2 regions of the Lapidilactobacillus salsurivasis genome follow, and region 1 is predicted to be linked to the other one. Evidence: a T-box and tRNA genes for the amino acid it is inferred to sense, from the RefSeq annotation. Region 1 holds a T-box; the other holds one or more tRNA genes.

What was found. A T-box is a leader RNA that pairs with one kind of tRNA and senses whether it is charged. The one in region 1 lies ahead of leuS (leucine--tRNA ligase), so its partner is inferred to be a tRNA-Leu.
Region 2: it has a tRNA-Leu gene. The T-box ahead of leuS (leucine--tRNA ligase) is inferred to sense a tRNA for this amino acid. The anticodon was not compared.

What each region holds. Positions count from the first base shown of each region.
Region 1 covers NZ_BAAABI010000002.1:371,828-375,769, reverse strand. The annotation lists gene ACYVSB_RS03705 (MDR family MFS transporter) at 1-501, shown strand, start outside; gene ACYVSB_RS03700 (phosphatase PAP2 family protein) at 468-1,109, opposite strand; T-box leader at 2,026-2,232, shown strand; gene leuS (leucine--tRNA ligase) at 2,286-3,942, shown strand, end outside.
Region 2 covers NZ_BAAABI010000006.1:10,579-14,520, reverse strand. The annotation lists gene ACYVSB_RS08230 (glucosamine-6-phosphate deaminase) at 1-593, opposite strand, end outside; gene ACYVSB_RS08225 (hypothetical protein) at 874-1,083, opposite strand; tRNA gene ACYVSB_RS08220 (tRNA-Leu) at 2,003-2,088, shown strand; gene ACYVSB_RS08215 (hypothetical protein) at 2,220-2,534, opposite strand; gene ACYVSB_RS08210 (SprT family protein) at 2,655-3,116, opposite strand; gene ACYVSB_RS08205 (Tex family protein) at 3,109-3,942, opposite strand, start outside.

The DNA.
Region 1 (3,942 bases):
ACTCGGATTGTCAGTGTCAGTTTGTTCGTGATCACTGCCGGCATTGGCGTTCTTAGTTTTCTGCCCATGGGCACTAGCTTTGCGGTCTTCTTGTTAGTCGCCGCTTTCCTCGGTTTCGGCTTTGGAATCGCGATTACGACCACCATGGTGACCGCGCAAAACGTTGTTGCCGAAAACGAGATCGGGGTGGCGTCCGCGATGAACACCTTGTCCCGGACCATCGGCCAAACCTTGATGATGTCTGTGTTTGGAATTATTCAGAATACTTTATTTGCTCGCGGGATCCAAGACCAGCCCCAATTGAAAATGTCGATGCTAAATAAATTGATCAACCCGGAAACGGCGACACAGATTCAAAGCAATCTTTTGCCCCAATTACGGAGGATCCTACTCCAAGCGATGCATGGGGTTTATCTTACTGGGGTGATTTTGGCGGTTATTGCCATTGTCGTCAATTTTTGGACCGCTCATCGCCACGCTGGTAATTCAGCGCTTAAATAATAACGCTGGCCGACTTGCCAATGTAAAATCAGATTGGCGCTGGCGAACAGAAAGCCCGCTGTCACATCACTGGGGTAGTGGACGTGCACATATAAGCGGCTTAATCCTAAGAGAATAATCAGTAAAACTCCGAAAATGGCGAGCACGATGCGCCATTTTTTTGATTTGACCAAACAATAACCGATGACGATCAGACTACCAAAAAACATCACTGCCGCGGTTGAGTGACCTGAGGGGAAACTAAAGCCAGTTTCACGAATCAATTGATCCGTCGGTCGTGGTCGCTGGATCCAGCCTTTGATCACGTGGTTCAATAAGGCGCCCAGCCCATTGTTGGCGGCAATGAACACACCAAGCCGCCAATGCTTGGCCCAGATCAGCACCACCAGGATCACCGCGGTCAGGATCGTCATGATCAGCGGATTTCCCACCTTGGTAAAGGCGATAAAAAAGTTATTCGCTGCTGGATGCCAGGGCGCCAGCCAGCCATAAATCAAATTATCATAGTTGTGGATCCATTGTTGCTGCGTGACCACGCCCCAGATGAACCCAGCGAAAGCTAGGTATAAAATGCCGACCAACCACGGCCAAGTCTTCTTCGATGTCATTTATTTACGACTCCTCTTATTTGCTTATTCTAAATTAATAGAGATATTATAGCATATCTGCACAGCCAACATGGTTAAGAGCTGGTTAAGATCAGCTTGTCTGTCAAGCTGTCATTGATTTGAAAGATGAGCGTTTCTGTCGTTGGACGCTTGCAAACGTAGTGAGGATTGCAAATCCCGAAAGTCCGGAAACAAAACCCGCCTCCAAAACTCTGGCTAAGGTAATGTCAAAGTCAATCCGTTGTATTCCGCACTCTGGCGTTGAAACGTGTTCGCCGACCTAGCTTCTTCCGCTTAGCTACGCAATGGTTCCGGAAGCAAAGTGCGGCTTCCAAAATAATTGCTAGGCTAATGCTCAGAAGCCGACCAGGTCGGCTCACACTCTGGTTTGAAACGTGCTCCACACAACTGACTTCTGCGCTTAACTACGCTCTTGTTTCGGAAGCAAAGGACGCTTCCAAAACAAGAGCTAGGTTAATACTCGAAGTCAACCCGTTGTGTTCCGCACTCTGATTTTTGAAACGTGCTGCGCGCAACTGACTGCTGTGCTTAACTACGCTAGGCTTCCGGAGGCACAACCCAGCCTCCAAAATCTTAGCTAGGTTAATGCTCGCAGTCAACCCGTTGCGCTCCGCACTCTGACGTTGGTGGGCTGTTCGTTCGTCAGGCGGAAGGTCGGGCTGGGGGTGAGTCAGCCGCGATATTATTCTTGGCGGCTCTGCCGCCTAGAATAAGGCCGAGCTTGAAGATTTTCGGTGCACTTCCGAAAAGCTTCAAGTCGTGCCCGCAGCGTTCCACCACCCCCAGCCCGACCTGGAGCCCCACCACATCCGCAAACCACCAACGCCCAAGCAGGCGCCGAAAAAATGCAATCAAACCTTGCTCTTTGCGGTCATTCTGGTGTATATTAAACAGTAACAACATACCGAGTCACAGGACTAGTAATCGAAAATTTGCGCTCAGCGAGTAGGCGGTCAGTGCGAGCCTATCGCAAATCACGATGAACTCACCTGCGAAACTTACCGTGAAGACAGTAGCGGTAGGCGTGGACCAGCGTTAATGGTTAGAGGGCCGATCAGAAATCGGCTAAAGTTAGGTGGTACCACGGTCGCGCGTCCTATAAGCAATTGGCTTATAGGGCTTTTTGTTTGCGGAAAATGAATAAAAGGAGTGCGTATTTTGTATAATCATACGACAGTCGAAAAGAAATGGCAGCAACGTTGGCGGGAAAACCAACAATTCAAAACCACCGAGGATCCTAATAAAAAGAATTTCTACGCCTTGGATATGTTCCCTTATCCTTCTGGCCAGGGACTCCATGTGGGCCATCCCGAGGGTTATACGGCTACAGATATCATTGCCCGGATGAAACGGGCGCAAGGTTTCAACGTTTTGCATCCGATGGGCTGGGACGCGTTTGGGCTGCCAGCGGAGCAGTACGCTTTGAATACGGGCCATCAGCCTGAAGAATTCACTGCCAAGAATATTGCCAACTTCAAGCGCCAGATCAATTCCTTGGGCTTTTCCTATGATTGGGATCGGGAAGTCAATACCACTGATCCAGAATTCTATCGGTGGACCCAATGGATCTTTGAACAAATGTATCAAAAAGGCTTGGCATATGAGGCAGAAGTTGCGGTCAACTGGAGCCCGGATCTGGGCACGGTCGTCGCCAATGAAGAAGTGATCGATGGCAAAACTGAGCGCGGTGGCTTTCCGGTTTATCGGAAACCCATGCGTCAGTGGATGTTGAAGATTACGGCATACGCGGAGCGCTTGTTGAATGATCTGGATCTGGTCGATTGGCCCGAAAGTATCAAAGATATGCAACGGAACTGGATCGGTCGTTCTGAAGGCGCTGAGGTGACGTTTGCGATCGCGGATCAGCCAAATCTTGATTTCAAAGTTTTCACCACGAGGGCGGATACTTTGTTCGGCGCGACTTATATCGTGATGGCGCCGGAACATGAACTGGTGGATCAGATCACCACGGCGGCTGCTCAGGCCGCGGTTGCCGCCTACCAAGAAGAAATCAGCCACAAGAGCGATCTGGAACGGACAGATCTGAACCATGACAAGACAGGAGCGTTCACCGGCGCCTTCGCGATCAATCCAGTCAATGGTCAGAAATTACCGATCTGGATCTCCGATTATGTTTTGGCTAGCTATGGCACCGGCGCAATCATGTCGGTGCCCGCTCATGATGAACGCGATTATGAATTCGCGACCAAGTTCCAGTTGCCGATCATTCCGGTGATCGCGGGTGGCGATGTGGCCCAGGCCGCTTATACTGGTGATGGTGTTCATATCAATTCGGGATTTTTGGATGGCTTGGATAAACAAGCGGCAATTGACAAGATGATCGCTTGGTTAACGGAAAAAGGTGTGGGCAAACAGCAGGTCAATTATAAACTGCGAGACTGGTTGTTCAGCCGCCAACGTTACTGGGGCGAGCCGATCCCAGTGATCCATTGGGAAGACGGGGAAACAACCTTGGTTCCTGAAGCCGAACTACCTTTGCGCTTGCCGAAAGAAACCAACATCAAGCCATCAGGCACCGGTGAAAGTCCCTTAGCCAACTTAACTGATTGGGTCAATGTGGTGGATGCCAATGGTCGCAAGGGCCGCCGGGAAACGAACACCATGCCACAATGGGCGGGATCATCTTGGTATTACTTGCGTTACATCGATCCCCACAATCAAGAAGCGTTGGCGGATTTTGATAAATTGAAGGACTGGTTGCCTGTTGATCTGTACATTGGCGGCGCGGAACATGCGGTCTTGCATTTACTGTACGCCCGTTTCTGGCATAAATTCCTTTATGATCTCGGTG
Region 2 (3,942 bases), on a different contig from region 1:
ATGGCGTCAGCTTTGTCAGCGCCATAGGCAATCAAAATAATTTCTTTGCCCTTCATGATCGAACCGATCCCCATTGAGATCGCGAAACGAGGCACATCTTTCTCGTCGGCGAAGAACCGTGAGTTGGCATCGATCGTCGATTGCGTCAACGCCACTTTTTGGGTTTTGCCGTCCAAGTCAGAACCAGGCTCGTTGAACCCGATATGACCATTGCGGCCGATCCCTAAGATCTGGATATCGATTGGGTGTTCCGCCAACAATTTCTCATAAGCGGCCGCCGCGGCGTCTGTATCTGGATTAGCCCCATCAGGCACATAGCTAGCCTTGAATGGCTTCTTGCTGAAAAGATGTTCATTCATGAAATAGTGATAGCTTTGATCGTTGTCAGGCGTCAACCCAACATATTCATCCAAGTTCATTGAAACCATTTGGGAGAAGTCCAGGTCACTTTGGCACATTGCCTCGTAAAGTGAGATCGGTGTGCTCCCAGTCGCTAGGCCTAAGACCTGCGCGCCATGCGCCATTCCTGCTTTGATCAGTTCGAAAGCGGCTTGTCCGCCGGCAAGTTTATCTTTAACAATTTTGATATCCATCCATACATCCTCCTTGTTTGGTCTAGTCCAATTTACCGCGAAATGAGCGTTTTGTCAAGACTGGCGTGCATTTTTTCTCGCGCGGTTTTGCGAAAAAGTGTTCGGCTTGATTCTTGGTCTGCGCTTGGTTGCGGGTATGGCGGGTTTTGCGCGTGAACGCAACCGGCTGGGACTGCTGTTGCGGACTGGAAACGTGCTCACCGACCCAGCTCCCTGCGCTTAGCTACGCAACTATTCCGGAGGCACAGACCAGCCTCCAAAATAGTTGCTAGGCTAATGCTCAGGAGCTACCCGGGTCGGTTCGCACTCTGTTTCGAACGTGGTGGGCGCTGTTTTGAGCCAATCCGCAAAGACCGCGGCTTGTCTCAAAATCAGGCCTTGTCCTAAGCGGCAAAGCCGCCAAGGACAATTTCACCACTGAGCCGCGCAGTCCCAGCCGGTTGCTAGGCAGGATTGTGCCCATCTGCAATCGAAGTGGGGTATCTGACAAAGTGCTTTCGCAAGCTAGCTGTCAAACAATTGCCCCCCTTTTTTTAGGGTGGTACAGCAATGCCGCCGGATTTAGATTAGGAAGTTGGTACGGTTGGCATTGGTTGGACAGCGTTACTTGCTCCCTAGACCATTTTTAGGTGAAAACCGATCAATTCAGTTGATTCACTGTTAACTAGGCTTGTTCATCAGACAGACCATACTGGTGTCACCAATTTAAAGATGATAACCACTAGCCATGGCCGTCATTTGCGCGGCTCCACATCAAATCGGCAATAGCTTATCAGTTGGGCGTGGGTGATCAAACGACTGCTACAACGTTGAGCAGCTGGAGCGGAGCGTTGAAATGTGCTCCACACAACTGACTTCTTCGGTTAACTACGCCAGGCTTCCGGAAGCGAAACCAGCTCCCGGAGGCCTGGCTAGGTTAATGCTCAAAGTCAACCAGTTGTGTTCCGCTCTGGCGTTGGTGGTCTGTTTGCTCGTCAGCGGAAGGTCGGGCTGGGGGTGAGTCAGCCGCGAAACGTGTTCGCCGACCTAGCTTCTTCCGCTTAGCTACACAACAATTCCGGAGGCACAAACCAGCCTCCAAAATTGTTGTTAGGCTAATGCTCAGAAGCTACCCAGGTCGGCTCTCACTCTGAACCAATTATTGTTGGCGATTTATCGCCTACAATAAGGCCGAGTTTTGAGCTTTTCGGCGCACTTCCGAAAAGCTCAAAGTGACGCCCGCCGCGTTCCACCACCCCCAGCCCGACCTGGAGCCCTACAATATCTGCAATCCACCAACGCCACGCGCAGCGCAAACTGCGGGCATCGTGCTTTCAGCAGCAACATCCGCCAAAACTACCGGGCAACCTGGCGCAAAATTTTGTTGACCTGGCTTGTAAAATAACTTATAATGAATGTTGCATTGTTTCGCGGGCATGGCGGAACTGGTAGACGCGCAAGACTAAGGATCTTGTGGCCACTTATGGCCGTGGAAGTTCGAGTCTTCTTGCCCGCATCGTGCAAGTCGTGAGCGCTGTGATCATTTGATCCAGCGCTTTTTTTGTGGAAAAAATGGCTGGTCCTTGACCATCTCGATTAGACAAAAAACCAGCGTTACCCCAAGGGCAACGTTGGTTTGACGGTGACTCAGTCTTGAGCTGGCGCGCCAACAACTGTGGCGATGGCGCTGACCAACTCATCGGCGGCGTCGAAATCTTCATCACATTCCATAAAGGCCGCGTGGGCGATTTCGCGCCAAGGATCGTTCACATCCTTATATTGGTGCTCGAACTTCTTGATCTGATAATGACCATCAGTGGTCACCAGTACAATTAAGCAACCTTGGGCCGATTTATAGGCATGGGTAAATTCGACTGGAAAAGTAGTTTCTGCCCGCGCCGGTCGCTGCTGGCGACCTTTGATCGTATCACCAATGTTTTGGGCTAATAAAGCCAATTGCATGCTATCTTTCACCTCAATATCTTCAAATCAATGGCCCCAGCTGCAATGGGCCAGTATACTCAACCGCTAATTCTGTGGGAGCTAGCTACTCGTTATATCCGAACTGCGACGGCGTTAAGCCTAGGCCTGCAGGCGCAACTGGCCCTGACAGCGGCCGCAAACAAACCGTTGTAGATTGATCCGTCGTTGTCGCCAATAGACCTGCCCACACTTTTGGCAGCGGTACTGGTAGCGGGCCGGTCGTTGCGTTTGGCGCGCCGAAGTAGCCGCCGTCGCGGGTACATAGCGCGACCCACCCACTTGCGTCAACAGCGCTTTAAACGCCGGGCTGCGATGCTGATAAGGCTGACCACTTAAATGCAAGTGGTAGTGGCACAACTCATGTTTCACGATTCCGACAAAATCCGCCGGGCTCAGGGTGGCCGCATATTTCGGATTGAAATCCAAATGATGATCCCCGATGAAATAACGACCGCCTGTAGTTTTCAGCCGCGAATTGAAGCGTGCTTGATGGCGAAAAGGTCGATGAAAGGCGGTCAAGGAAACCTGTTCCACCAAGCGCTGAAGCTCCTGATCAGTCACGAGGGAGCCCTTGCATCGTTAAACTGATGCGGTCCCGCTCCAAGTCAACCTCAAGGATCTTAACCTTGACGATGTCCCCAACGGCCACTTCACTGCTAGGGTTATTGACTAAATGGTCGGCCAGTTGGGAAATGTGGACGAAGCCATCACGCTTAACGCCAATATCCACGAAAGCGCCAAAGTCGACCACATTGCGGACGGTCCCCTGCAAAATCATTTCCGGACGCAGATCCTCAATCGCCATGACATCTTGGCGCAACAAAGGCGCAGGAACATCGTCGCGCAGGTCACGGCCCGGCGTGGTCAATCCCTTAATAATATCCTGCAACGTACTCCGACCAATTTGATATTTCTCGCTTAAGCGGGCCACGTTCAAAGATTTGGTGGCATGACGCAGTTTATCCGAGCCCAAATCAGCCTTGGTCAAGTGGACGCGTGCCAGTATTTGCTCCGCCACTGCATAACTTTCCGGGTGAATATCGGTATTATCCAAAGGTTCGGTGCCGCCGCTAATGCGTAAGAACCCGACAGCCTGTTGGTAGACTTTCGGCCCCATGCGCGGCACATTCCGTAATTCTGCGCGGCTGTTAAAACGCCCGTGTTCATTGCGATAAGCAACAATATACGTTGAGAGCATCGTGGACAAGCCAGACACGCGCCGCAACAGATCAACGCTGGCCGTATTCAAATTCACGCCCACACTATTGACCACATCTTCGACCACCGTATCCAAGCGTTCACCCAGCGCTTTTTGGCTCACATCATGCTGATACTGGCCGACGCCGACTGAGCTGGGGTCGATTTTCAACAATTCAGCTAGGGGATC